3 regions of the Corynebacterium frankenforstense DSM 45800 genome follow, and region 1 is predicted to be linked to each of the others. Evidence: riboswitches for the same ligand, from Rfam matches in the RefSeq annotation. Region 1 holds a riboswitch; each other region holds the start of a gene.
What was found. Region 1 has a riboswitch for thiamine pyrophosphate ahead of CFRA_RS05870 (bifunctional hydroxymethylpyrimidine kinase/phosphomethylpyrimidine kinase). Riboswitches for the same ligand answer to the same signal wherever they lie in the genome.
Positions count from the first base shown of each region.

Region 2: it holds a riboswitch for thiamine pyrophosphate, as region 1 does, so the genes downstream of both, CFRA_RS04225 (ECF transporter S component) here and CFRA_RS05870 (bifunctional hydroxymethylpyrimidine kinase/phosphomethylpyrimidine kinase) in region 1, are expected to answer to the same signal.
Region 3: it holds a riboswitch for thiamine pyrophosphate, as region 1 does, so the genes downstream of both, CFRA_RS02830 (3-oxoacyl-ACP reductase) here and CFRA_RS05870 (bifunctional hydroxymethylpyrimidine kinase/phosphomethylpyrimidine kinase) in region 1, are expected to answer to the same signal.

Region 1 covers NZ_CP009247.1:1,342,763-1,352,176, reverse strand. Annotated here, with positions in the region: gene CFRA_RS05875 (pyruvate formate lyase family protein) at 1-1,680, opposite strand, end outside; gene CFRA_RS05870 (bifunctional hydroxymethylpyrimidine kinase/phosphomethylpyrimidine kinase) at 1,941-3,503, opposite strand; TPP riboswitch at 3,540-3,634, opposite strand; gene CFRA_RS05865 (NAD(P)/FAD-dependent oxidoreductase) at 3,668-5,068, opposite strand; gene CFRA_RS05860 (SAM-dependent methyltransferase) at 5,206-6,501, shown strand; gene CFRA_RS05855 (NAD(P)/FAD-dependent oxidoreductase) at 6,523-7,746, shown strand; gene CFRA_RS05850 (phosphoribosyltransferase) at 7,774-8,259, opposite strand; gene bioD (dethiobiotin synthase) at 8,269-8,922, opposite strand; gene CFRA_RS05840 (adenosylmethionine--8-amino-7-oxononanoate transaminase) at 8,919-9,414, opposite strand, start outside.
Region 2 covers NZ_CP009247.1:958,186-967,599, reverse strand. Annotated here, with positions in the region: gene CFRA_RS04245 (ABC transporter permease) at 1-612, opposite strand, end outside; gene CFRA_RS04240 (peptide ABC transporter substrate-binding protein) at 636-2,213, opposite strand; gene CFRA_RS04235 (energy-coupling factor transporter transmembrane component T family protein) at 2,693-3,448, opposite strand; gene CFRA_RS04230 (ABC transporter ATP-binding protein) at 3,445-4,797, opposite strand; gene CFRA_RS04225 (ECF transporter S component) at 4,794-5,486, opposite strand; TPP riboswitch at 5,485-5,595, opposite strand; gene CFRA_RS04220 (patatin-like phospholipase family protein) at 5,648-6,529, shown strand; gene CFRA_RS04215 (BCCT family transporter) at 6,625-8,661, opposite strand; gene lplB (lipoate-protein ligase small subunit) at 8,861-9,414, shown strand, end outside.
Region 3 covers NZ_CP009247.1:660,656-670,069, forward strand. Annotated here, with positions in the region: gene CFRA_RS02825 (LLM class flavin-dependent oxidoreductase) at 1-878, opposite strand, end outside; gene CFRA_RS02830 (3-oxoacyl-ACP reductase) at 878-1,654, opposite strand; TPP riboswitch at 1,812-1,913, opposite strand; gene CFRA_RS02835 (hypothetical protein) at 2,117-2,512, opposite strand; gene CFRA_RS02840 (hypothetical protein) at 2,519-2,920, opposite strand; gene CFRA_RS02845 (PDDEXK family nuclease) at 3,143-4,219, shown strand; gene CFRA_RS02855 (carbohydrate ABC transporter permease) at 4,886-5,719, opposite strand; gene CFRA_RS02860 (carbohydrate ABC transporter permease) at 5,716-6,801, opposite strand; gene CFRA_RS02865 (ABC transporter substrate-binding protein) at 7,018-8,289, opposite strand; gene CFRA_RS02870 (ABC transporter ATP-binding protein) at 8,524-9,414, opposite strand, start outside.

The DNA of each region.
Region 1 (9,414 bases):
GGTGATGTAGTCGACGATCAGGCCGGACTCGTCACGCACCGGGGTGACCTTCGCGTACTTGATGGCGGACAGCGAGTCGGCGACGATCGACAGGCCGGCGATGCCGCAGCCCATCGTGCGCACGATGTCGGAGTCGTGCAGCGCCATCTCGACGGCCTCGTAGGCGTAGCGGTCGTGGCAGTAGTGGATGATGTTGAGCGCCTCGACGTAGGTGCCCACCACCCAGTCGAGCATCTCCTCGTACTTCTGCCAGACCTCGTCGAAGTCGAGCGGGCCCTCGGTGGTGATGGGGGAGAAGAGGCCCTCCTCCGTGACCTGCTTGCCGGTGACCTCGTCGCGGCCGCCGTTCATCGCGTAGAGCAGCGCCTTGGCGGCGTTGACGCGCGCGCCGAAGAACTGCATCTGCTTGCCCACCTTCATCGGCGAGACACAGCAGGCGATGGCGGCGTCGTCGCCCCACTGCTTGCGGATCTGCTTGTCGGACTCGTACTGGATCGCGGAGGTCTCGATGGAGATCGCCGCGCAGAACTCCTTGTAGCCCTCCGGCAGGTCCGGGTCCCAGAAGACGGTGATGTTCGGCTCCGGGGCCGGGCCCAGGTTGCGCAGGGTCTGCAGCAGACGGAAGGAGGTCTTGGTGACCAGGTTGCGGCCGTCCTCGGTGAAGCCCGCGTCGGACCAGGTGGCCCAGTACGGGTCGCCGGAGAAGATCTGGTCGTAGTCCTCGGTGCGCAGGAAGCGGACGATGCGCAGCTTGATCACCAGCGCGTCGATGATCTCCTGGGCGTCCTCCTCGGTGATGCGGCCGGCGGCCAGGTCACGCTCGAAGTAGATGTCGAGGAACGCGGAGAGACGACCGATGGACATCGCGGCGCCGTCCTGGGACTTCACGGCGCCCAGGTAGGCGAAGTAGGTCCACTGCACGGCCTCCTGGGCCGTGGTCGCCGGCCCGGAGATGTCGAAGCCGTAGAGCTCCGCCATGTGCTTGAGCTTCTTGAGCGCCTTGATCTGCTCGGCGTGCTCCTCGCGGAAGCGCGCCCAGTGCTCGGAGAAGGGCTTGTCGGCCACGGAGTCCTTGGCGCGCTGCTTCTCCTCGATCAGCCGGTCCACGCCGTAGAGCGCGACGCGGCGGTAGTCGCCGATGATGCGGCCGCGGCCGTAGGCGTCCGGCAGGCCGGTGACGATGTGGGAGGAGCGCGCGGCGCGGATGCGCGGGGTGTAGATGTCGAAGACGGCGTCGTTGTGGGTCTTGCGGTAGCGGGTGAAGATCTCCCGGACGTCCGGGTCGACCTCCTTGCCGGCCTCCTTGATCGCCGTCTGCACCATGCGCCAGCCGCCGAAGGGCATCATGGCGCGCTTGAGCGGGACGTCGGTCTGCAGGCCGACGACCACGTCGTCGTCCTCGGAGATGTAGCCGGCGGGGAAGGCGTCGATGTCCGCCGGGGTCTTCGTGTCGACGTCGTAGACGCGGCGCTCACGCTCGACGGAGAGGTACTTCTCCTCGAGGTGGTCCCACACCCTGCGGGTCTTGTCGGTGGGGCCGGCCAGGAAGCCGGCGTCACCGTCGTAGGGGGTGTAGTTGCGCTGGATGAAGTCCCGGACGTCGATCTCGTCCTGCCAGTTTCCGGCGGTGAAGCCGGCCCAGGCGGAGGACGTCTCGTTCGGGGCGGTCGTGGTGGTCACGTGGGCACACATCCTTCCGGGCGAGGGCGTGGGCCGGGTGTGACGGTGGCCAGACGGGGTGTTCACGCTCCCGCGCGTGTCAATCAGATTGCCTATGCAGTCTCTTCCGCGGGACTCTCGCCCGCGGGCTCACGGCCGCACTGGCGGTGCGGGTGATTACCACGGTTCAGTGTACACCGCAATGGTCGGACCTTAAAGCGCGACACGTCATTTTGTCCGCGGTGACGATCCCACCTCACACCGCCGGGCGTCACCCCAGGTCAGGCCCGCGACGCCTGGTCGAAGAACTCCCGCTCCCAGTGGCAGGAGTTCAGGAAGGCGCGCACCGCCCGCGCACGCCCGCGCGGCGAGCCCGCGGCCAGGGCGCGCTCGACGCGGGCGAGGGCGGCCTTCGTCTGCGTGATGAAGCCCTCGTCGGAGTAGGTCTCCAGCCAGGCGCGGTAGGGATGGTCCTCGCGGATGTGCTCGGCCATGCGCAGCCCGATCTCCGAGTAGAGCCAGTAGCAGGGCAGCACGGCGGCCGCGCCGACGCACGGCTCCTCGGAGCGCACGGCGGCGCGCAGGAAGCTGGTGTAGCCGAGCGTGACGGGGGAGGGGTCCTCGGCGTCCGCGCCCTCGGGGAACCAGGCGCGGTGCAGCGCGGCCTCGGTCTCGATGGTCTCGGCGGCGTCGTGGAACCAGGCCAGCCGGTCCTCGCCCGCGGGGGTGTGCGTGCCCACCTCGGCCAGCGCCTCGGAGTAGTCGTCCAGGTAGAGCTTGTCCTGGTGCAGGTAGAAGTCGAACTGCGGCTTCGCCAGCGAGCCGCCGGTGAGCCGGCGCACGAACTCGCCGGTGGTCGCGGCCTCGGCCACCCCGGCGGCGGCCCGCCACAGCGCGGCGGTCCAGGGGCCGGCGGCCTCGATGCGGGCCTCGAGGCCCTCGGTCGCCAGTGCGCCGAGGTCCTCCGGCGCCTCGAGCGCCTCGGGCACGGAGGCCGGCTCCGGCCACGGCGTGGTGGCCGCCGCGGCGGCCAGGCGCCGCGAGCGGTGCGTGTGGTCGACGGGCCCGTTGCCCTCTCCGATGCCCAGCGCGTCGGCGTGGCCGATGGCCTCGGCCAGCCAGCCGGTCGCCCAGGCCAGGGCGTCGCCGGGCTCGTCGCCGGCGGCCAGGCGCCCGGCGAGCGCGGAGGACAGCGAGCAGCCGGTGCCGTGCGTGTTGCGCGTGGCCACCCGCGCCGTGGGCGCGGGGTGGGTGGCGCCGGCGGGGGAGACCCAGACGTTGTCGGCGCGCTCCTCGCTGAGGTGCCCGCCCTTGACGACGACCGCGCAGCCCAGCTCGGCGGCCAACCTCGCCCCCTGCGCGACGGCGGCGTCGAGGTCCTCCGCCTCGGGCTCCCCGGCCAGGACGGCAAGCTCGGGCAGGTTGGGGGTGATCACGGTGGCGCGCCGGCACAGCTCGCGCAGCGCGGCCTCGGCCGCGGAGTCGAGCAGCCGGTCGCCGCTGGTGGCCACCATGACGGGGTCGAGCACCAGCGTCTTGACGGGGTGGGCGTCCAGGTACCCCGTGACGGCCTCGGTGACCTCGGCGGTGCCGAGCATGCCGATCTTGACCGCGTCGACGCGCACGTCGTCGAAGACGGCGTCGAGCTGGGCGAGGAGAAAGTCGACCGGCGGGGTGTGCACCTCGCGCACGCCGCAGGTGTTCTGGGCGACCAGCGAGGTCACCACGCTCAGCGGGAAACCCCCGGTCTCGCTGATGGCCTTGATGTCGGCCTGGAGTCCCGCGCCCCCGGTGGGGTCCGTCCCCGCGATCGCGAGGACGGTGGGGATCTGTGTGCTGGCCATGGGCGGTGTCCTTCCGTATCGAAGGCCCCGGCCCGCGCGCGTCGAGGAGACAATCCCTCCGCTAGTGCGAGCTAGAGCAGGTTCCACGGGTGTGTTCTCAGCCCCTCGGCGGGGCACCCCGTTGTCTTGGACGCCACCCTAGCAGCGCACCGCGTCCCTCCGGGTCAGAGGTTCGGGTACTGCGCGGAGTCGCGCACCTCGATGGGGCTCTCCGCGTCCTTCGGGTCGAACAGCTCGCTCAGCTTGCGCAGGGCGGTGCGCCCGTGCATCTGCTGCGAGGTGGTCGCCAGGTTCCAGCGGTGCCGCGAGATCGCGTTGAGGCCCCAGGAGAAGGCAGCGACGAAGCGGTTGCGGAAGCCGACGAGGTACATCACGTGCACCGCCAGCCACAGGACCCAGCCGATGAAGCCGGCGACCTCGACGTTGCCCATCTTCACCACCGCGGAGAAGCGGGACACGGTGGCCATCGAGCCCTTGTCGAAGTACTCGAAGGGCTCGCGGGCGGACTTGTCGCGGCCCGCGGCCTCCGCGGCGATCTGCTCGGCGGCGTACTCGCCGCCCTGCATGGCCACCTGGGCGACGCCCGGCAGGCGGTCCTTGCCCATCATGTCGCCGACGACGAAGACGTTGTCCAGGTCGCCCACGGTCAGGTCGTCATTGACCTGCACGCGGCCGGCGCGGTCGACCTCGGCGCCCGCCTGGTCGGCGATGAGCTTGCCCAGCGGGGAGGCGGCCACACCGGCGGACCAGATCTTGGTGTAGGTCTCGATGGTGTGGTCGGTGTCGCCGGAGCGGTAGGTCACCGAGCTCTCGTCGACGTTGTTGACCATGGCGTTGAGCTTGACCTCGACGCCGAGGCGCTCGAGCTGGCGCTGGGCCTTGCGGCCGAGGCGCTTGCCGAAGGGCGGCAGCACCTGGGGCGCGCCGTCGAGCAGCACGATCTTCGCCGAGTTCGGCGAGAAGTTGCGGTAGGCGCCCGCCAGGGTGCGGTGGGCCATCTCGGCGAGCTGGCCGGCCAGCTCGACACCGGTCGGGCCGGCGCCGACGACGACGAAGGTCAGCAGGCGCTCACGCTCGGCCGGGTCGTCGGTCTGCTCGGCGCGCTCGAAGGCGCCGGCGACGCGGGCGCGGATCTCGAGGGCGTCGTCGATGGTCTTCATGCCGGGGGCGAACTCGGCGAAGTGGTCGTTGCCGAAGTAGGACTGACCGGCGCCGGCGGCGACGATCAGGGAGTCGTACTCGTAAGTGCGGCGGTAGTCGCCGAGCACCGTGGTCACGGTCTGCTTGTCGGTGTCGACGTCGACGACCTCGCCCTCGACCACGGAGGCGTTGTCCTGGTCGGCCAGGATCTGGCGGGTCTGCGGCGCGATCTCGCCGGAGGCCAGGATGCCCGTGGCCACCTGGTAGAGCAGCGGCTGGAACAGGTGGTGGTTGTTCCGGTCGATCAAGGTCACGTCGACGTTCGCCCCATCGAGCTCGCGGGTGGCGAACAGACCGCCGAAGCCCGATCCGATGATCACGACGTGGTGGCGGCCGCCGGCCGGGCGGTACGGCTGTTCAGTCATGCAGCAATGCTCCTCTGGTTCAGCTTTCATGCACTGCGTAATGATAGACCCACCTCACTCCCGCGACACCCCGGCGGGGGTCACACGCGCGCGCCGGACGCGTGGCGGGCCTCTCGCCGGGTAATCTCTGACACGTCATGACGAGCGAGCATCTCGAGAGCATCGACCCCGGCCGCTGGCCCGGGGTCGCCCGCGTCCCCGCCGGCACCGTCGCCCGTGTCCGGGCCCGCCGCGCGGAGGCGCGCTTCGCCGACGCCTGCGCGAAGGCGGGTCTCTCCCTCGACCCCGCCGGCTCCCCGGACCTCGTCGTCGAGCACGAGGAGCTCTTCGCCCGCCTGGGCACCTCCGGCTGGCTCGGCCTCGCCGAGTCCTTCATGGCCGGGGAGTGGCACGCCGAGGACCTCGCGGCCGTGCTGCGCGCGCTGATCTCCACCGGCTACCGCCCGGCCGTCGGCGCGCGCCCGCGCGTCGAACCCGGCGACTACCAGGGCGCCGAGCTGCCCGCCGAGCTGGTCAAGTTCAGCTCCGGCGACCAGGTCACCTTCGCCGCCGGCGCGTTCAGCTCCGGGGTGCCGACGACCGTGCGCACCGCCGTGGAGTCCTTCGTGCGCGGCGCCGGGCACGGCGACGAGCCCGCCCGCCACTTCGTCGACGTCACCGAGCACTCCGCGCCCGTCGACGTCGCCCGCCCCGACCTCGGCCCCGCCCAGCGCGGCGCGCTCGAGCTGCTGCTCGACGCCGTGGACTGCCACCCCGGCACCCACCTGCTGGAGTACCCGGGCACCGGCTCGGCGCTGGCGGTGGCCGCCGCCGAGCGCCGCGCGACCGTCGACACGCTCACCGCCGACCGCGCCCACCTCGAGGCCACCGTCGAGCAGCTCACCCTGGCCGGCGTGCGCGACTCGGTGGCCACCGAGCTCATCGACTCCGCCGTTCCCGTCGGCTGGCGCGGCCGCTACGACGCCGTCGTCTCCGTCGAGCGCTACGAGCAGCTCTCCGCCAGGGACCGCCCGGCCTTCCTCACCGCCGTCGACCACCTGCTCGCCCCCGGCGGGCGACTCGCGATGCAGACCGTGGTGGCCACCGACAAGACCACCGCGACGGCCCGCCGCGCGCTCGACCCGCTGCGCGCCTACCTGTGGCCCGCACTCGACCACCCGCCGCTCACGGACCTCTACCGGCGCTTCGACCGCGGCTCGGCGCTGCGCGTCGTCGCCGAGCGCCACCTCGGCTCGCATCTGGGCGAGACCCTGCGCCTGCAGGAGGAGACCTTCGCCGCGCACCACCGCGAGGCCGCCGCCGAGGGCTTCGACGCCGTCTTCCGCCGGCTGTGGCGCTACCAGTTCGCGCTGCGCCGGGCCCTCGTCGACCTCGGCATGCTCGACCTGGTGCAGCTGACCGCCGTGCACCGCCACCGCCGCGGTCGCCGCTGATTCGCACCTACACTCGGTCCCATGACCGATGTCTCACAGCTGAAGGACTCCTACCCGCACGTCATCGTCGGCGGGGGTGAGGCGGCCGACGCCGCCGTCCGCGCCATCCTCGACGCCGCCCCCGAGACCGAGGTGCTCGTCGTCAACGGCTCGCAGCACCCGCCGGTGGGCCGCCCCGCGCTCTCGAAGACGCTCTGGATGGACCCCGACAAGGAACTCACCGACGTCTACCTGGGCACCGAGCGCACGGGCGCGACCGTCGTCAATGACGCCCACGCGACCGCGCTGGACCCGGAGCGCCACACCGTCACCGTCGAGGGCCGCGAGATCTCCTACGGCCGTCTCCTGCTGGCCACGGGCTCGCGGGCGCGCCGGCTGCCGGACCAGCCCGAGAGCCCGCGCGTGCTCACGCTGCGCGAGACCGAGGACTTCGTCGCCCTGCGCCCGCTGATCTCCGAGGGCACCGAGGTCGCCGTCGTCGGCGGCGGCTACATCGGCTCCGAGCTCGCCGCGGGGCTGAGCAACGTCGGCGCGCGGGTCACGCTCTGCTTCCCGGACGAGAAGCTGCTCGCGCACATGCTGCCCGACTCTATCGCCACCCACGTCTCCGAGGTCTACGGCGGCAAGGGGATCACCCTCGAGTCCGGCTTCCGCGCCGGGAGCGTCGACGTCGCCGACCCGGAGCGCCCGACCGTCGTCGCCGAGGACGGACGCAAGGTGATTGCCGACGTCGTGGTGCTCGCCCTGGGTGCGGACCCCGCCGTCGAGCTGGCGGAGGACGCCGGCCTGGCGACCGCCGAGGGCGGCGTGCGCGTGGACGCGACCATGGCGACCAGCGCCGTCGACGTCTGGGCGGCCGGCGACATCGCCGCCTTCCCGGACGCGCTCTTCGGGCGCCGCCGCGTCGAGCACGTGGTCAACGCCGGCGGCACCGGGAAGACGGCCGGGGCGAACATGGCCGGCGCGCACACCGAGTACACGGACACCCCGATGTTCTTCTCGGACCTCTTCGACGACGGCTACGAGGCCGTCGGCCTGCTCGACACCGGGCTGGAGACCCGGGAGTTCTGGAACGACGACCACACCGCCGCCGTGATCTACTACCTCGACGGCCACGAGGTGCGCGGCGTGCTCAACTGGAACACCTGGGACTCCGTGGGCACGGCGCTCGAGACCATCGCCGACTCGCAGGCCGGAAAGATCGGCCCGGCGGACCTCGAGGGCCGCATCACGCCGGGCGCTTAGCCGGGCCTCTCACCCGGCGTCGGGAGGCTACGGCTTCTCGACGTCCGAGGTGACCGGCGGCAGGACCGACCAGGGGAAGTTGATCCACTGGTCGGTCTCCTTCCACACGAAGTCCGGCTCGATGACCGAGTGGGGCTTCTTGTAGATGACCGCGGTGCGCGACTCGACGACGGTGGCCGCGCAGAACTCCTGGACCAGGCGCAGCGTCTCGCCGGTGTCGGCGACGTCGTCGGCGATGAGCACCTTCATGCCCGTCAGGTCCACGGCCTTCGGCGTCGGGGGGAGCATCACGGGCTGCTCGAGGCGCTCGTTGACACCGGTGTAGAACTCGACGTTGATCACCGAGACGTTCTTGATGTCCATCGCGTAGCCGAGGGCGCCGCCGATGAGCAGGCCACCGCGGGCGATGGAGAGGATGACGTCGGGTTGGTACTCGTCGAGCACCTGGCGGGCGAGTTCGCGCACCGCGGTCCCGAATCGTTCGTAGGTCAGATTCTCGCGCTCTTCAGCCATGCAGTCAGTTTAGCGGGCGGCGCGGGAAAGCAACCGCTCGGCGTCCAGCGCCGCCGCCAACTGTGCCGCCGGCCGCTGCGCGGCGCCGTCGGTCAGCTCGCCGAGCCAGTCCTCCCGCTCACGCAGCTCCGCGACCGTGCAGCGTTCGGCCAGGTCGGGGTCGGGGGAGACCCGGGAGCCGACCACACCCAGGCAGTCGAGGCCCCGGGTGGCCAGCGCCTCGAGGGTCAGCCCCAGGTGGTTGAGACTGCCCAGCACCGTGCGGGTGGCCACCACCACCGGCGCGCCGAGCCGCCCGGCCAGGTCCGCCAGCGTCCAGCCCTCGCCGAGCTCGACCAGCAGCCCGCCCGCGCCCTCGACGAGCACCACGGAGTCGGGCGCGTCCAGCGCCCGGGTGCGTCGCGCGACGTCGTCAAGCGGGGGCAGTTCCACGCCCGCACGCCGCGCCGCCGTCACCGGCGCCAACGGCTCGGGCGCGCGGGCGAAGCGGACCGTGTCGCTCACCCCGCTCATGCGGGCGACCTCGGCGAGGTCGTCATCGTCGCCGGTCTGCACCGGCTTGACCACGGTCACCGGGCACCGCTGCGCCCAGAACGCCGCCAGCGCCGCCGTGGTCACCGTCTTGCCCACGTCCGTCCCCGTTCCCGTCACCGCGATGATCATGCCTTGACCTCCTGATTTCCGACGACCGCGCGCATCGCCGCGGTGATTGTCTCGACGTCCTCGTCCGTGCTGACGAAGGGCGGCATCGTGTAGAGCAGCCGCCCGAAGGGGCGCAGCCACACGCCGTGCTCGAGCAGGGTCCGCGTCGCCTGCGCCGGCCACTCGGTGACGCCCTCGACGACGCCGATGGCCCCGAGGACGCGCACGTCCGCGATATTCGGGTCGTCGGCGAGCGGCGCGAGGCCCTCGGTGAGCAGCGCGGCGATGCGCGGGACCCGCTCGCGCCAGTAGCCGGACTCGGTGAGGTCGAGCGCGGCCAGTGAGACCGCGCAGGCCAGCGGGTTGCCCATGAAGGTCGGCCCGTGCATCAGCGCGCCGCCGCCGGCCGGGGTGTCGACGGCGGCGGCCACCTCCGCGGTGGTCATCGTCGCCGCGAAACTCATGAACCCGCCGGTCAGCGCCTTGCCCAGGCAGAGGATGTCCGGGTGGACC
Region 2 (9,414 bases), 380 kb from region 1:
GGCGCGCAGGTTCTCCGAGACGGACTGGCGCGTCAGGCGCAGCACGTAGGCGAAGGAGAGCGCGCCGAGGACGACCGCCGGCATGAGCAGGGAGATGAAGTCTTCGTGGTTGCCCACGGTCACCGGCAGCAGGTCCCACTTGACGCCGACGACGAACTGGAGCACGAAGCCGATGACGAAGGAGGGCACGGCGATGACGAACAGGGAGACGACCAGCACGGTCGAGTCGAAGATCCCGCCGCGGCGCATGCCCGCGAACAGGCCGAAGGCGATGCCGAAGACCGCCTCGAAGATCAGGGCCATCACCGCCAGCTTGATGGTGACGGGGAAGGCGTTGGCCATCGCCTCGGAGACGGGACGACCGGAGAAGGTCGTGCCGAAGTCGAGGGTGACGATGCCCTTCAGGTAGAGCAGGTACTGGACGAGGAACGGCTTGTCGAGGTTGTACTCGGCGGTGATGCGCTCCCGCGCGGCGTCCGACAGCCCGCGATCCCCGCCGAGTGCCTCGACGGGGTCTCCGGGCATCAGGAACACCATCGCGTAGAGCAGCAGGGTCGCCCCGAAGAACACGGGGATCATCTGCAGCAGCCGCCGACCGGTGTAGCGGAGCATGGTCGACCTTTACAGCGGGGGTGTTACTTCTTGGTGATCTGGTAGTAGAGGGGCACCTGCTTCCAGGAGAAGACGACGTTGTCGACGTTCTCCGAGTAGCCGCCGACGATGTTGGAGTACCACAGCGGGATGGCCGGCAGGTCCTGGAGCAGGATCTCCTGGGCCTCGTTGTAGGACTGGTCCGCCGACTCGTCGTCGGTGGCACCGGCGGCCTGGCGCAGCTTGTCGTCGAAGGCCTTGTCGGAGTAGTCGCCGTCGTTGGAGCCGCCGTTGGTGGCGTAGAGCGGCTCGAGGAAGTTACCCAGCGAGGGGTAGTCGGCCTGCCAGCCGGTGCGGAAGCCGCCCTTGACGGTGCGGTTCTCGACCTCGTCGCGCATGGTCTTGAAGTCCGGGGTCGGCGCGCCGTTGGCGTCGATGCCCAGGTTGTTGCGCAGCTGGTTGGTCACCGCGTCGACCCACGCCTGGTGGCCGCCGTCGGAGTTGTAGGCGATGGTGAACTCACCGGAGTACGGGGAGATCTCGTCGGCCTTCTTCCACAGCTCCTTGGCCTTCTCCGGGTTGAACTCGAGGACCTCCTTGCCCTCGAGCGAGTCGGAGTGGCCCGGGATGACCGGGGAGGTGAAGTCGGTCGCCGGGGTGCGGGTGCCCTGGAAGATCGTGTCGGTGATCTCCTCGCGGTCGATGGCCATCGACAGCGCCTCGCGACGCAGCTTGCCCTCCTCGCCGGTGAAGTGCTCCTCGTCGGAGTTGATGGTGAAGGACTGGAAGATCGCGGCCGGCTTGTTCACCGAGCGGTCACCGAGCTCCTGCTCGTAGTTGGAGAAGGCGCTGTCCGGCACGGCGTCGAGGACGTCGAGGTTGCCGGAGAGCAGGTCGGCGTAGGCCGCGTCCGGGTTGGTGTAGAAGACGAACTGGACGCCGTCGTTCTGGGCCTTGCGGTCGCCCTCGTAGTTCTCGTCGGGCACGACGGTGGCGTCCTGGTTGTGGTTCCAGGAATCCAGCTTGTAGGGGCCGTTGCCCACGGGGTTCTCGCCGAAGGCCTGCATGTCGTCGTAGGCGACCTCGGGCAGCGGGTAGAAGGCGGAGTAGCCCAGGCGCGTGGCGAAGTCGGACTCCGGCTGGGTCAGCTCGATGGTGAAGGTGTGGTCGTCCTGGACCTTGAGGCCCTCCATGGACGAGGCACCCTCCTCGAAGCCGAGGATCGGCTCGAAGAAATAGGCGGACTTCTGGGAGTTCTCCACGGCGTAGTTCCACGCCTTGACGAAGCTCTCGGCGGTGACCGGGGTGCCGTCGGAGAAGGTCTCGCCGTCCTTGATCTTGACGGTGTAGTGCTGCGAGTCGTCCGACTCGATGGACTCGGCGACCTCGTTGTGCACCTCGCCCTCCTCGTCGTAGTAGACGAGGCCGGAGAAGACCAGGTCGATGATGTTGCCGCCGCCGACCTCGTTGGTGTCGGCCGGCAGCAGCGGGTTCTGCGGCTCGGTGCTGAAGGTGGTCACGTAGTCGCCGCTGCCGCCGTTGTCCCCGTCACTGGAGCAGGCGGCGATACCGAACACGAGCGCGCCGGCGGAGAGCACCGTCACGATCTTTCTGAGTTTCATGGTGCTTTTCTCTTTCACAGTCATAGGGAGACGGATCGGGATTAGGGGGAATATTACTTTTCGCTGTGACCGGGGGTAAAGGCGTTAGGCCCCGTACGCACGGACATTTCCGGTTGTGCCCGGTTTAGCTGGGAAAATACTAGTAACACCATTTAATGCTTCACACACATCCGGGGGTGATTTAATCTAGCTCACATTCTGCTATGCGGAATACCACATCTCTCCCGCGTGCCGAGAGCCCCACGCCCCGTTCCCCCGGAGCGACATCCCCGGCGTGCACGTCCCCGGAGCGACAGCTCCGCCCCCGCTCCCCCGGCGTGCGCGCTCCCTCGGCGTGCGCGCTCCCCCGGCATGCGTTCCCCGGCCGTGAGCATCCGCCGGCCGCATCCGTCCCCGGGTGGGGCGGCTCCCCGGGTGTGACGGCGCAGCCGTCACACCGACGGCGCAGCCGTCACACCGGCGACGCAGCCGTCACACCGTCACGCGCCCAGGAACCGGAAGGTGCCCGCCGACATGGCCGCACCCAGCGCCAACGCCGGGACGATGACGCAGACGGCGAGCAACGCGGCGTCGGCAAGCGAGACCGTCGAGGTCCGCGCCCACGTGCGCCTGCCCGCACGCCCGAAGCCGCGGGCCTCCATGGCCACGGCGAGCTTCGAACCGCGGCGCAGTCCGATGACCAGCAGGCCGAAGGAGAGGGTCGCCAGGTGGCGCAGGCGGCCGCGGTCGGCGATGCCGCGTGCCCGGCGCGCCCGGGACATCGAGACCCAGTCGTCGCGGAAGAGCGTGATCAGCCGGGCGCCGGCGATCGCGGCGATGACGAAGCGCTCGGGAAGGTGCGCGATCTGGGCGAGGCCGTCGCCGAGGTCGGTCGGGTCGATGTGCGCGACGAGCACGACCACCGGCAGCGCGACGGCGCACACGCGCAGGGTGACCGCCAGGGCGAGCTCGAGGGAGTTGTCGGTGACGTGGGCGACGAGGAAGGAGAAGTACTCGTGGCCCTGGGGCCTGCCGAAGAGCGCCATCGAGACGCCGGCGACGGGCGCGACGGCCAGGATCGGCCAGCCGCGCTTGGCGAGCGTCAGCGGTCCCACGCCGCACAGCGGGGCGAGTGCGACGGTGAGCACGAGCGCGACGGCCGCGGAGAGCCAGTCGACGCTGATCAGCAGCGGGGTCGTCATGAGCGCGAGCCCGGCGACGCGGGTGACGGGGTTGGTCTTCGAGATGAGGTTCACGCCCGCTCCCCCGTCCCGGCGCCGACGGTGACGCGGTGGTCGCCGAGGGCGGCCGCGAAGTCCTCGTCGTGAGTCACGGAGGCGACCGTGACACCCTTGTCGGTCAGGGCGCGCAGCATCTCGACCAGGCGGGCGAAGGTGCGCGGGTCCTGGCCGTAGGTCGGCTCGTCGAGAAGCAGCACCTGCGGGGCCGCGGCCAGCGCGGTGGCCACCGACAGGCGGCGCTTCTCCCCGCCGGAGAGCGTGAAGGGGTTCGCCGCGCGCAGGTGCGTCAGGCCCAGGGCGTCCATGAGCTCCTCGGCGCGGGCGTCGGCGGCCGCCTCGTCGAGGCCGGCCACCCGGGGGCCGACGGCCAGCTCCTCGGCGACGCTGCGCGCGACGAACTGGTGCTCGGGGTCCTGGAACACGGTGCCGATGCGGCGGGCCAGGGCCGCCGAGCGCCAGGTGTGCGGGGCGCCCTCGACACCGCGCAGACGCACCTCGCCGCGGCGGGGCCGGTCGAGGCCGCCCAAGGCGAGCAGCAGCGAGGTCTTGCCGGCGCCGTTGGGGCCGGTGATCACGGTCGAGCAGGCCTCGGGGAGCGCGACGTCCGGGGCCGCGCCCGCGCGGGTGACCAGGCCGCGGCCGGTGAGCACCGGCTCGGCCTGGGCACGTCCGGGGCGGGCGGCGGGCAGTTCGGGGCGGCCGGGCAGCTCGGCGGCGGTGATCTCGCGGATGCCGCCGCCGGCCTTCGGGGCGGCCAGGTGCAGGAAGCGGGTGGCCAGCGGGGCCCACAGCTCGGTGCGGTGCTCGGCGACGATGAGGCCCGCGCCGGTCTCGGCGCACACGCGCCGCACCGCCGCGGCGACGTCGCGGGCGCCCTGCGGGTCGAGATTGGCCGTCGGCTCGTCGAGCAGCAGGGTGCGCGCGCCCATGGCGATCACGCCGGCCAGCGCCAGGCGCTGCTTCTGCCCGCCGGAGAGCCGGGAGGTGGGGTGGTCCAGCGGCAGGTCGAGGCCGACGAGCTCCAGGGCGCGGCGCACGCGCGGCCAGATCTCGTCGGGGGCGACGCCGAGGTTCTCGCAGCCGAAGGCGACGTCGTCGCCCACACGTGAGGCGATGACCTGGCTCTCCGGGTCCTGCAGGACGAGCCCGACGGTGCCGTCGGTGTCGATGGTGCCCGTGCGCTCGCCCTCGTCCGCGCCGCCGAGCACACCTGCGACCGCGGCGAGAAGTGTGGACTTGCCGGCCCCGGAGTCACCGGTGAGCAGCACGCGCTCGCCGTCGGCGACGTCGAGGTCGACGTGCTCGAGGGCCGGGGTGCTGCGGGTGGCGTACCGGTAGCCGAAGTCGCGGGCGACGACGCTCACGCGCGGACCTCGCGGCCGGCCGCGAAGCGGTCCAGCGCACCGGTGCGCGCCAGCGCGCGGACCAGGGCGTGGCCGAGCAGGCCCGCGAGGACGGCGCCGGAGACGATCACGCAGCCGGCGTAGATGAGGTTGTACTCCAGGGTCTTGGCCAGATTGGCCGCGGTGAACAGCTCCAGGACGATCGCGCCGACGCCGGCGCCCGCGCCGGCCAGGGCCGCGGATACCGGCCCGAAGCGGCGGTAGGCGAAGGCGGCGAAGATCAGCTCGGCACCCAGGCCCTGGGCCAGGCCGGAGTAGACGGTGCCGATACCCCACTGGTTGCCCAGGGTCGCCGAGACGACCGCGGCGAGCACCTCGACGAACAGGGCGGCGCCGGGCTTGCGGATGACCAGGCCGCCGACGGTGCCGCCGAGCAGCCAGATGCCGATGGCGATGCCGCCCAGGCCCGGGGTCAGCGCGTCCATGGTGGTCGTCCAGGCGTAGCCGACGGAGTTCCACACCCAGAAGATCAGGCCGCAGGTCACGCCGAGCACGGCGGCGACGATGATGTCGACCACGCGCCAGTTCAGGCGGCCGGGGGTCTTGTCCTGCTTGTCCTTCTTGCCCCACTTGTTCTGCCTGGCCCGCTCGTTCTCGTTCTGGGCAGACTGGACTGGTGCCGCGTTCGCGGCAGGCGTGTTTTCACGCATGACGGACGGAATCCTTTCCTCGCGCCGGTGCTAACCGGATCAGGTTCTACGGTTCGCCGGGCCTTACCGGCATCTCAGCCCCTGCTTCCGGGGCTCCCGCGGATGACGCGTGTCACAGTAGCAGACCCCACCAAACCGCCCGTCCGTTAGGCTGGTCCGTCGTGAGTCTGAATGCACCGACGACGGCCCTCGTCCTGGAGGGCGGCGGCATGCGCGGCGTCTACACCGCCGGTGTACTCGACGTGCTGCTGGAGAACGACGTGCGCGTCGGCTGGGTCGGCGGCATCTCCGCCGGGGCGACCAACACCGTCGCCTACCTGGACGGCGACCGCCGCCAGCTGCACCGCAACTTCGTCGAGGCCGCCCAGGAGCCCGAGTTCGCCGGGCTCAGCTGGTTCCTGCGCGGCAAGGGGTTCTTCCACTCCGAGTACATCTACGCCGCCGACCGCTTCCCCGAGCGGCCCCGCCCCGAGATCCCGTTCCGCATCGGCGCGGTCGACGCGCAGACCGGCGAGCACGTCTACTGGTCGGCCGACGACGTCGACGGGATGGTCGACCTCTTCCACCGGGTGCGCGCCTCCTCGTCGCTGCCGGTGATCATGCCGCCCACCGAGATCGACGGGCGCGAGTACGTCGACGGCGCGCTCGGGCCCTCCGGCGGCATCCCCGTCGACGCCGCGGAGGCCGACGGCTTCGAGCGCTTCCTGGTGATCCTGACCCGTCCCCCGGGATTCGTGCGCCCGCCGCTGGGGCACCCGCGGGCGATCCGCACGCTGCTGCGGCGCCGCCCGGCGGTCGCCGAGCGGCTGCTGACGCGCCACGAGCGCTACAACGCGACGATGGCGCACCTGCGCGAACTCGAGGCCGAGGGACGGGCCTACCTCTTCGCCCCCGAGGGCGAGCTGGTCTCCTCGCGGGAGCTCGACGAGGCGCGCCTGAACGCCGCCTTCGACTCGGCGCGTGCCCAGGCCGAGCGCGAGTGGCCGGCCATCGCCGAGTTCCTCACGCGCGGCGAGGGCCCCGGAGACCGCGGGAACCCCTAAGACGGCGACGGCGCTTAAGACGGCGTGTGCCCTTCAGACGGAGACGGCGCCGGAGGCGGAGACCGCCCCGGCGCCGCAGACGCACACTGAGTGCCCTAGGCCTTCGGCTCCCCGTCCGAGGCACCGTCGGCGGTCTCGGAACCGGCGGCGCCGGCCGAGCCGGCGGCGTCGTCTGAGCCGGCCGAACCCGCGACGCCATCCGCGTCGTCTGAGCCAACCGCACCAGCCGGCCCCACGGCGTCATCCGCGTCCGCCGAGTCCACGGCACCGCTCTCCCCCTCCTCGGGGTCCCAGCTGCCGTCGGTGGCGGCGGAGTCGTTGACCTCCTCGAGGTACTCGCCGGTCTCGTAGTCGTAGCCGACGCGGTTGCCCTCCTCGTCGGTGCGCGCGTACCACTCGGTGTACTCGGCGGCCGTCGAGTCGAAGGCCGCGCCGGCGGCGTAGTCCTCGTCGGCGGTGCCCTCCACGGAGATCATCCAGTTGTCGCCGTAGTCGCGCACGCCGTGCAGCACGGCACCGGCCAGCGCCTCCTCGCCGAAGCGCTGCCGCAATGCCAGCGGGTCGCCGCGCAGCTCACGCAGCAGGGCGAGCATCATCAGGATCAGGATCACCGCGAAGGGCAGCGCGGTGACGGTGACGAAGTTCTGCAGGCCCTGCAGCGCGTTCTCGTTGCCGGCGAGCAGGATCACCGCGGCGATGCCGGCCATGCAGATCGCCCAGAAGGCGGTGACCAGGCGGTTGGGGTTGGGGTTGCCGCGCTGGCTGAGCTGGGAGTTGACCAGCGAGGCCGAGTCGGCGGTGGTGATGAAGAAGACGGCGAGCATGACCAGCACCACCGGCGCGACGATCTGGGCGCCGGGCAGGTGGTCGAGCACGATGAAGAAGATCTCCTCGGCCGGCGGCATGTTCGCCGGGTCGTTGCCGGGCACGATGTCACCGCTCTCGCGCTGCAGCCAGATGGCCGTGCCGCCCAGGATGGTGAACGCCAGGATGATGATGCTGCCGGGGATGAACAGCACACCGAGGACGAACTCGCGGATGGTCCGTCCCTTGGAGATCTTGGCCACGAAGACGCCGACGAACGGCGACCAGGAGACCCACCAGGCCCAGTAGAAGGTGGTCCAGCCGGAGAGGAACTCCTGCATGTCCTCGCCCTGGCCCATGTTCGCCGAGAGCGCCTCGGGCAGGGAGCCGACGTAGTCGACGACGACGGCCGGGATCATGTTGGCCAGGAAGGCCGTGGGCCCGACGACGAAGAAGAAGATCGCCAGCCCCATGGCCAGCACGAGGTTGATGTTGGACAGCCACCGGATGCCCTTGGCCACCCCGGAGGTCGCCGAGGCGATGGTGCCGCAGGTCAGCACGACGATGATGATCAGAGCGACGGTGTTGCCGGTCGTCGACCAGCCGGTGACCAGCTGGAATCCGGTGCCGATCTGCAGGGCACCCAGGCCCAGGGAGGCCGCGGTGCCGAAGAGGGTGGCGATGATGGCCAGCCCGTCGATGATGCGCGCGGGCAGCGAGTCGGTGTCCTTGTTGCGGAACAGCGGCGTGAGGATCGAGCTCATCAGCGGCACGCGCCCGCGGCGGTAGGAGACGTAGGCGACGGCCAGGCCGACCACGGCGTAGATCGCCCAGGCGTTGACGCCCCAGTGCAGGGCGGACTGCGCCAGCGCGCCGATGACGGCCTCCTGCGTCGCCGGCTCGTAGGCGCCGGGGCGGGGGCTCAGGTAGTGCGACATCGGCTCGAAGGGGCCGAAGAAGATGATGGCGATGCCGATGCCGGCGGCGAAGAGCATCGCCGCCCAGGACAGCGTGGAGTACTCGGGTTTCTCGTCGTCGAGTCCGAGCGGGATCTTGCCGAAGCGCGAGAACGCCAGGCACAGCAGCACGATGGCCATGCCGATGGCGACCACGGTGAAGATCCAGCCGAGGTTGACCATCAGCCAGTCGAGCGCGGCGCTGGAGACGTCGAAGACGTTCATCGGGGCGACGATGCCCCACAGGACGAAGGCGATGATCAACCCGCCGACGGTGAGCACGATGGGCCGGTCGACGCGGTAGCGGATCTTCTGGTCGTCGACCGAGACACCCGGCACCAGCGCCGGGTGGATGCTGTGCGGGTAGGTCACCTCGCGGAGGAACCGGCGGGCGCGCTCGACGTTGCGGTGCGTGCGCGGCCGGTCCTTCCCGGAGGCGGGTGAGGCTTTCGATTCCACGGAATCGTCCTTTCACTCGGCGGTCAAAATGACGTGAACCTCAATCAACGTTACGCGCGGCGGGCCGCATATATCGGCGCAGGGGGCCCGCTCCCTCCTATGGTGGAGAGGCATGTCCGACGTTTCACCGAACACATCCCGAAGTCACCACTTCGAGCGCAAGGTCCCGGGCGGCAAGCTCGTCGTCGTCGACGCCGTCGAGGACGGCGAGGCGATCACGGAGGTCTCCGTCTCCGGCGACTTCTTCCTCGAGCCCGAGGAGGCGTTCGAGGCGATTCACGACGCCCTGGTCGGCGCCCCGCTGTCCGAGGACACCGACGCGTTGACGGCGCGCCTGGAGCGCGCCCTGGCGGGCATGGACGTGCAGTTGCACGGCTTCACGCTTCACGACGTCGCGCAGACCACCCGGCGCGCCGTGCTCGGCGCGCGCGACCTCACCGACTTCGACTGGACCGTCATCCGCGGCACGGTCCAGCCCAGCCCCGTCAACGTCGCCCTCGACCAGCTGCTGCTCGAGCAGGTCGCCTCGGGCGAGCGCGGCCCGACGCTGCGCTTCTGGGAGTGGGAGGACCGCGCCGTGGTCTTCGGCAGCTACCAGTCCTACGCCAACGAGCTGGACCAGCGGGGCGTCGACAAGCACGGGGTGACACCGGTGCGACGCATCTC
Region 3 (9,414 bases), 680 kb from region 1:
ATCGGCAGCAGCGCGTCGAGCGCGGCCTTCTTCTCGTACGCCTCGGCCTCGGTGGCGCCGACGTAGGTCACCAGTCCCGGCATCACGGCGATGCCGTCGGGGTCGCGGCCGAACTCGGCGGCGCGCCGGCGGATGTCGCCGCGGTAGTCGCGGGCCATCTCCAGGTCCCAGGCCACCGCGTAAATGCCCTCGGCCGCACGAGCGGCGAGGTTGCGCCCCGGCTCCGAGGCGCCGGCCTGGAAGAGCACCGGGCGGCCCTGCGGCGGGGAGGGCAGGTTCAGCGGCCCGGCGACGTCGAAGAAGCGGCCGTGGTGGTTCAGGGACTTCAGCTGCGACTCGTCGACGTAGACGCCGTCGCGCTCGGCGCGCACGGCACTGGCCGGCCACGAGTCCCACAGCCGCTCGATCACGTCGATGAACTCCTCGGCCCGCGCGTAGCGCTCGGCGTGGGCAGGCAGCGCGGCCATGGCGTGGTTGCGCGCCTCGTCGTCGGTCATGGAGGTCACCACGTTGATGCCCGCGCGCCCGCCGGAGATGTGGTCCAGACTGCCGAGCAGCCGCGCGGCGTGGAAGGGGTCCCAGAACGTCGCCGATATCGTGGTGACCAGGCCGATGTGCCGGGTCGCCCGGGCCAGGGCGGTCAGGGTGGTCACCGGCTCGAGGTACCAGCCCGGCGAGCGGGACAGCCCGCCGATGCCGGCGGCCTGGCCGTCGGCGAGGAAGAACGCGTCGAACAGCCCACGCTCGGCGGTCTGGGCCAGCTGCTGCCAGTAGTCGATCTCGCCGAGGCGCTCGGCCGAGGAGCCGGGCGCGCGCCAGGCCGCCGAGTGGTGCCCGGCGCCGAAGGCGAAGAGGTTGAGGTGGACCTCGCGTGCCATCAGCCCATCACCAGCCCGCCGTCGACCAGCAGGTTCTGGCCGGTCACCGCGCGCGAGAGCGGCGAGGCGAAGAAGACGGCGGTGTCGGCGAACTCCTCGGGCGTGGTCACCGAGCCCAGCGGGGTGCCGGCGGCGATCATGTCGAAGACCTCCTTGGGGGTGGCCGCCGAGGCGTCGGTGGTGCGCAGCAGGCCGCCGGAGACCATGTTGACGGTCACGTGCTTCGGACCGAGGTCCTTGGAGAAGGTGCGCGTCAGCGACAGCAGCGCGGCCTTGGCGGCGGTGTAGTCGTGGTAGGGCACCGAGGGCGCCTGGAAGAGGTCGGTGCCGATGTTGACCACGCGGCCGAAGCCGGCCTTCTCGAAGTCGGGCACGGCCAGCTGGATGGTGTTGAGCGCGCCGTGGACGGCGCCGGAGAACTGCTCGTCGAAGTGTCCGGCGGTGATGTCCTCGGCCTTCGGGCGGGCGTCGCCGTCGAAGGAGAAGGAGACCAGCGCGTTGTTGACCACGGTGGTCACCGGGGCGTCGAAGTGCTCGTGGGCGGCGTCGAAGAGCGCCTGGACCTGCTCACGGTCGCGGACGTCGGCCTGGACGGCCAGGGCGCGGTCGGGGTGCTCTGCGACGATGGCCTCGGCGGCCTCGGAGCTGGTGTGGTAGTTGACGATCACGCGGGCGCCCTCGCGCAGGAACGCCTCGCTGAGCGCCTTGCCGAGCCCGCGGGCGCCGCCCGTGACGAGGACGAGCCGTTCGGAGACGGGCGTGTTCAGGGCATTCATTGGTGCGGCCTTTCAGGTGCGGTGGCGAAAGGCGCGGCCCCGGCGCTGCGGTTGCGTCGCGTCGCCCGTGCGCGGTGCCCACCCGTCGGTGCACTGACATTGCCGACGGGCGCGCGTCACACCCGGGTGCGTGTCCTCCGCGTGGGCCCGTCGCCCGCGTGCGAGGACCGGACATCCCTTCGCCAGTGTTGACTGGATCAGGTTCGACGGGTGTCATCTCAGCCTTCCCCGGGAGGGGAAAGCACCCCGTGTCACTGCGCCCGAAGTTAGCAGCATCACAGGTCCGACGGTGGGAGTCGGGGGTGGGGCGGGGGTATGCGGGGCAAGGGACCCGGTGGGCGTGGGGGAGGTGTCGGGGCGCCGCTGCCGGAACGCAGGGCGGGTGAATACGAAAAATCGGCGGCCCCGCGTGTGCGGGTGCCGCCGGTGGCCGCCGGCCGTGGCCGACGTTTCAGGGGTCAGTCAGCGGCTCATGGCCTTCTGCAGCTCCGGGTACCAGATCGGGGAGAAGGAACCGATGAGCAGAAGCAGCGCGTAGAGGGCGGCGCCGACGCCCACGCCGATGCCGATCTTCTTGGCCTTGTCCAGCCCCTCGTCGAGCTTGCTGTTCTCGCCGCCGGAGGAGATGCTCGCGGCGCTGAGCAGCGCGTCGCCGCTCTCCGAACCGGCGGAGGCGCACTTGCGCAGGGCGTCCTTGCGCGGGCCGTCGAGCTCGACGGTCGCGGTGCGGTAGGCGATGACCAGGCGATTTTGTAGCTGCGGGTCGGTGGTGTTGACCGTGGCGTTGAAGTCCTCGATGTTGCCCTTGAGGACGTCGCTCAGCCCGGTCAGCTCCAGGGCGATGTTGGTCTTGTCCACACCCCACTAACCCTTCTCGAGGGAGGAGGTCTGCTCCTTGTTCGCCTCGCGCTGCAGCCGCAGCACGGCGGTGGGGATCAGCGGATCGTACTTGTAGCCGTTGTCCACGAGCATCGCCAGGACTTTGTCGTAGTCGCCGAGGCGGAGCGTCTTGCGGTTTTCCTCGGCGGCGGGACGCACGATCTCCTCGAGGCCCGGCACAGCGTCGTAGAAGACGTTGGCCAGGGCCTGGTAGCGCTTGCCCTCGAGCTCGGCGTAGCGGTCGTGGTCGGCCTGGTCATAGACGATCGTGCAGCGCTGGGCGTCCTTGTGGTAGGTCACCTCGGCGGCGTTGGCCTGCGGGGCGACGAGGAGGGTGGAGGCGGTCACGGCGGCGGTGGCGGCCGCGACGGCGGTCCTCCGGTTCATGCGGAACTTCATTCTGGCTCCTGTGATGTGGCACGGCTGAGAACTTAACGCAAGATAATAGCTACCTGGATAATGAATGTGTATCTAATGGGTCGGCGGGGGTACACCCGCCCGCGGGGACAGGTGTTTCCCCTGCGCTTGAGGGGTACTCGGGGAACCAATTCACCACTCCGGTCGGTCCAACAGGTTGAGACGAGTACGCCGAGCGAGAGGACCGTCGTCGTGGATTACCGCGGCACCGAGATCGACAAACGTCTTTCCCACCATCTGCGTGGTGCCGACCGGCGCCGGCCGGCACCCGTGCCGTGTCGCGGAAAGGTCGTGGAAGCCGCCTTTCAGGCACTGATGTTCCCCGCGGAACCGGCGGATGAGTTCGCTCGGCGTTTTCGGCTCGTGTCCCCGGACCTGTGCGTTCCGGCCGAGTCCGCCCGTAACGAAAAGTTGGTGATGCTGCAGGGCGACGTCCATCCGCGCCGGATCCGATACTGGGTCTCCGCCGTCGACCGGCTCTACGCCCACCTGTCCGTCCGCCCGCGTGCGGTCGCCGCGGTGTGGAGCGCGGCCATGCTCTGGGGCGTGGATGAGTTCAGCGACTCAGCCGACACCGTCCTCTTCAACCGCGGCGGCGACAAGCGTGTGGCCAGACACAGCCTCGAGTCCACGGTCCTTCGGCGGGACACGAGGGGGCTGACGTGGCAGACAACGCTGTGGGACCTGCACGTACAGGTCACTCCGCCGATGATGACCGCCCTGCACTGCATCCGGTCGGCGCTGCTCGGCACCCATCGTTGGCCTGTGCCAGCGGTGCCGGGACTGGACCCGGACCTGGTGCGTGCGGTCCAGGTCGCGGACCGGTTCATGAACCGGTGGCAGGTCGGTCCCGAAGAGTTTCGCAGTTGCGCGACCCCGCTCATCGCCGCCGGCAAACTCGAACCGGTGCTGCGGTTGGCCGATGCCGGCGCGGAGTCAGTGCCCGAGACCACGACTCGGCTGCAGGCCGCAACGGTCTTCAAGGAGAAGGGCTGCACCTGGACGACGCAGTTGGGGATCCGGATCGACGGTCGGTTGATCTCGGTCGCCGACGTCGGTTGCGCGGAGCTCAAGATTGCGATCTTCTACGACGGCGAGCACCATCTGAAGCGCAGCCAGCGCGACAAGGATTTCGCTCGCCGTCACCAGATCCAGAGCGCCGGTTGGACGGTCATCGTGCTCACCGCCGGCATGCTTCACGAGCCCGAGAGGTGGTCGGCGGATCTGGCCGGCTACATAGACCGGATCCGGGCCCGGAACGCCGGGTGATCGGGCTTGGGTAGGGGAGTGCCGGGCCCGGAGCACCGGGTGATCGGGTCTCGGTAGAGGAGCAGTTGGTCCCGGAACGACGGTTTTCGGGGCGTGGTTGGCGCTGGGCCGCACGGATTTACCGACCACAGGTCGGTAGTCGATTTTGGCCGGTCCCGCGACCTGCGGTTTTGCGATGGCCAAATCAGCTTTACCGACCGGGACCCGGTAAAAGCTCCCGCGCAGGTTGGCCGGCCTTGGCCCGGGACCGTTCCGGGGCCGATCCGGACTTGGTCTGGGACCGGCTCGGGGCTCAATCCGGCATCTATCCAGCCTTCGACCGAGCCCCACGCCCTCACCCCGAGTACCGGGCCCGGCCCTTCCAGACCAGCCAGGTGGCCACCACCATCACCAGCGCGAAGAGCCCCGGCCAGATCGCAGGCTCGGGCCGGAACACGTTGAGCACGGCCTGCAGGACGGCCAGCGCGGTCAGGAAACCGACGAAGCCTAAGGCGGTGTCCCAGACCAGGCCGCGCCGCCGGCTCTCTGAGGCACCAGGGCCGGCGCCTGGCCCGGACCCGGGCCCACCCCCGGAACCGGGCCCACCCCCGGAACCGGGCCCACCCCCGGAACCGGGCCCACCCCCGGAACCGGGTCCACCCCCGGGCCCGGTCTGATCCCCTGGACTCACGCCTTGACCCCGCCGGCGGTCAGCCCCGAGACGATCCGGCGCTGGAAGAACAGCACCATGATCACCAGCGGGATCGTCACCAGCGCGCCGGCGGCCATGATCGAGGTGTACGGGTACTCGAAGGCGGTCGGCCCGGAGAAGCGGGCGATCGCCACGGTCACCGGCTCGGTGTCGGTGGTCGACAGCTGCCGGGCGAGCATGAACTCGTTCCAGGTCGCGATGAACGCCAGGATCGCCGTGGTGAACAGCGCCGGGGCGGCCAGCGGCAGCAGCACCTTGCGGAAGGCCTGCCCGCGGCTGGCGCCGTCGACGCGCGCGGCCTCCTCGAGTTCCCAGGGCAGGGTGCGGAAGAAGGACACGAGCGTGTAGACGGTCAGCGGCAGCGCGAAGGAGATGTTCGGGATGATCAGCGCCTGGTAGGTGCCGATCCACCCGAGATCGCCGAAGAGCTGGAACAGCGGGGTGACCAGCGCGATGCCCGGGAACATCGAGGCGGCCAGGATGATGCCGGTGACGATGCCCTTGCCGGGGAAGTCCAGCCGGGCCAGCGCGTAGGCGGTGAACACGCCCACGGCCACGGCCAGCGCGGTCGTCGTCGCGGAGATCAGCAGCGAGTTGCCGATCGCGCCCAAAAAGTCGTTGCCCTTGTCCGTGGCCAGCGCGTCGCGGAAGTTGTCCAGCGTGACGTGCGTCGGCCACGGCGTGGTGTCGAAGGTGTGCGACGGGTCGCGCAGCGCGGTGACGACCATCCAGTAGAAGGGTGCGAGCCCCCAGATCAGGATGAGGATCAGACCCAGGTAGTTGCCGATGAACGAACGCGTCTTGCTCATCGCGCACCGCCTTCCGCGTCGTGGTTGCCCCGCTTGCCTACGCCGCGCTTGCCGACGCCGCGTGGGTCGCCGTCGCGTGCGGCGTCACCGTGGGACGCCCCCGCGCCGACCGCGGCCGGCGCGGCGGTCCCGGTCTCGCCTGCGCGACCGCGCCCGCGGCCGAACCGCTCGCGCAGCCCGCGCAGGCCCCGGGCCCGGCTCTTGCCGCCGGGCAGGTTGCGGGTGCCGGAGACGTCCGCGCCGAGGAAGCGGATCATGATGAACGCCACGGCGAAGATGAGCAGGAAGATCAGGGTGGACAGCGCGGAGGCCGAGTTGAAGTGGCCCTGGCGCATGTCCTCGACCACCAGCTGGGAGACGGTGGCTGTCGGCGAGTTGGAGGACCCGGAGATCATGATCACCGGCAGGTCGTACATGCGCAGCGCGTCGAGGGTGCGGAAGAGCACGGCGACCATCAGTGCCGGGCGCACCAGCGGCAGGGTGATGCGGGTGAAGCGCTGCCAGGCCGAGGCACCGTCGACGCGTGCGGCCTCGTAGAGCTCCTTGGGGATCATCTGCAGGCCGGCGAGGATGAGCAGCGCCATGAAGGGCGTGGTCTTCCAGACGTCGGCGATGATCACGGCGGTGCGGGCGGCCCACGGGTCGGTGGTCCAGGCGATGTCCGTGCCCAGGGTCGCGTTGACCACGCCGTCGGGGGCGAACATGAACTGCCAGAGCTTGGCAGTGACGGCCGTCGGGATGGCCCAGGGCACGAGCACGGCGGCGCGGACCAGGCCGCGGCCGCGGAACTCGCGGTTCATCACCAGCGCCATGATCACGCCGAGGACCGTCTCGAGGGCCACGGTGACCACGGTGAAGAACAGCGTGATGCGCACCGCCGGCCAGAAGTCGGTGGCGATGACGCCGGGCGGGCAGACCCCGGCGGAGCAGCGCTGGGTCAGCCAGTAGAGGTAGTGGTCGAGGCCGGCGAAGCCGCCCTCGGTGAACAGGCCGGTCTCGGGGTCGAGCCCCTTGTCGGCCTGGAACGACAGCCAGACCGCGCGCACGATCGGGTAGCCGATGACCACGGCCAGCACGATCATGGCCGGGGCGATCAGCCAGGCGGCGTTGCGCGCCTGGACGCGGGCCTGGCGGCGCGCGCCGGTCCGGCCGGACTCACGGGTTCCGGTGGGGGAGGGGCGCTCCGCGGTGGTCACGCCGGCTGCGGCAACACCGGCACCACCGGCGGAACCGTCGGCACCACCGGCACGCCCGTCCCCGGCACCGTGCGGTACGGCTGTCGATCCGGACACGCTCGGTTACTCCGCCGAGGCGTTCTCGATCGCGGCCTTCATGTCCGCGGTGGCCTTGTCCACGTCGACGTCACCGTTGACGGCGGCGTAGGCGTTGTCCTGGATGGCCTTCGAGATGGCGTCGTAGAACGGGCTGACCGGGCGCGGCTTGGCGTTCTCCAGCGACTCCTTGAGCGCCGGCAGGTAGGGCTGCTCGGCGATCAGCTCCTGGTCGTCGTAGATGGAGGCGAGCACCGGCGGGAAGGAGGCCTCGGCGAAGGACCGCTGGCTCTCCTCGCTGACGACGTACTCGATGAAGTCGCGCGCGGTGGCCTTGTGCTCGGAGTTGATGTTGATGCCGTTGTTGTAGCCGCCGAGGGTGGAGACGCCGACGCCGTCCTTGCCCACCAGGGGCTGGACCTCGACCTTGCCGGCGACGGCGGAGCCGTCCTCCTCGGAGTTGGCGTACATGTACGGCCAGTTCACCGCGTAGGCGGTCTTGCCCTCGGTGAAGGCCAGGTTGGTCTCCTCCTCGGTCGCGGCGGTGGAGTCCTTGGCCACGGTGCCGTCCTCGTAGCCGTCGACGAGGGCCTGCAGGCCCTCCTTCGAGGCGTCGGAGTCGACGGCCGGGGTCGTGCCGTCGTCCTCGAGCACGGAGCCGCCCCAGCCGGCCATGAAGCCGGCGGTGTTGACGGTCAGGCCCTCGTACTGCTTGAGCTGCAGGGTCAGGCAGTCGACCTGGGCCTCCTCGGCCTGCTTGCAGGACTCCTTGAGGCCGTCCCAGTCGGTGGGCGCCTCGGGGATGATCTCGGTGTTGCGGAAGAGCAGCTGGCCGTTGGTGTTCTGCGGCAGCGCGTAGAGGGTGTCGTTGTAGGTGGCGGACTCGACGGTGGCGTCGAGCAGCCCGGAGGTGTCGACCTCGAGGTCGCCGGTCAGCGGGGCGAGCCACTGGTTGGCGGCGAACTGCGCGGTCCACACGACGTCGAGGGCCATGACGTCGTAGTCGGTGTTCCCGGCCTGCAGGGACTGCACGAGGGTCTCACGCTGGGCGTCGGCCTCGCCGGCGAGCTCGGAGAGGGTGACCTCCTCGTCCGGGTGCTCCTTGTTCCACCGGTCGATGATCGGGATGATCTTGTCGGTGTCGTTCTTGCCCATCGCGAAGGTGATGGGGCCACGGCCGTCGGTGTTCTCCGCCTCGGGGACGGAGGAGTCGTCGGAGCCGCACGCGGTGAGGGTGGCGCCGGCCACGGCGGTGGCGGCGAGGACGGCGCCGACGCGGCGCAGAGAGGTGAAGCGCATGGTTCGAAACCTTTCAGTCGTGGATGCGCGGTGAACCCCAAGTTAATTGCGCGGCGAGCCCCGACGGCGCGCTACGGCGCAAATCACCCCCGTGAGAGGGGAAAGACAGGTGGTAATCAGGAACTGTTCGGCCCGACTTTTAGGGTTCGCTTGCCGACGCCGCGCCCGCACTCACCGTCCGTGCGTGGTCGCGCACGCCCGCCCCTCCACCAGGTGCCGGGCGTCCGTCGCCGTTCAGTCGCGGGCGTCAGCCCGCGACCCGTCCGGCCCGAAGCGCAGCGCGGCGGCCGGGTCGTAGGCCATGCGCACCTCGGCGCCGCGCTCGGGGGCGGGGGCGTCGAGAAGCCGGGCGACCAGGCGTCCGCCGTCGCGGTGGGCGTAGACGTAGGACTCGGCGCCGAGCTCCTCGACGATGTCGACCGGCCCGGTCAGCTCGCGGAAGCCTGCCGGGCAGGCCTCGCCGGCGCCGAGCAGGCGCATGTGCTCGGGGCGCACGCCGAAGGTGACGTCGCCGGCGCCGGGGACGTCGTCGTGGAAGAGGTTCATCGACGGCGAGCCGATGAACCCGGCGACGAAGAGGTTGACCGGGTCGCGGTAGAGCTCGCGCGGCGGGGCGACCTGCTGGAGCACGCCGCGGTCGAGCACGGCGACCCGGTCGCCCATCGTCATCGCCTCGACCTGGTCGTGGGTGACGTAGACGGTGGTCACCCCGAGGCGGCGCTGGAGTGCGGCGATCTCGGAGCGGGTGGACACGCGCAGCTTGGCGTCGAGGTTGCTCAGCGGCTCGTCCATGAGGAAGACCCGCGGGTTGCGCACGATCGCCCGGCCCATGGCCACGCGCTGGCGCTGGCCGCCCGAGAGGTCCTTGGGCTTGCGGTCGAGGAAGTCGGTCAGCCCCAGGATCTCGGCGGCCTCGGCCACCCGGGTGTCCGCCTCGTCGCGGGGCACCTTGCGCAGGTCCAGGGCGAACGACATGTTCTTGCGCACCGACAGGTGCGGGTAGAGCGCGTAGTTCTGGAAGACCATGGCCACGTCGCGGGCGGCCGGGTCGGAGTCGGTGACGTCGTCGTCGCCGATGAGGATGCGGCCGGACTCGACCGGCTCGAGGCCGGCCAGCGCGCGCAG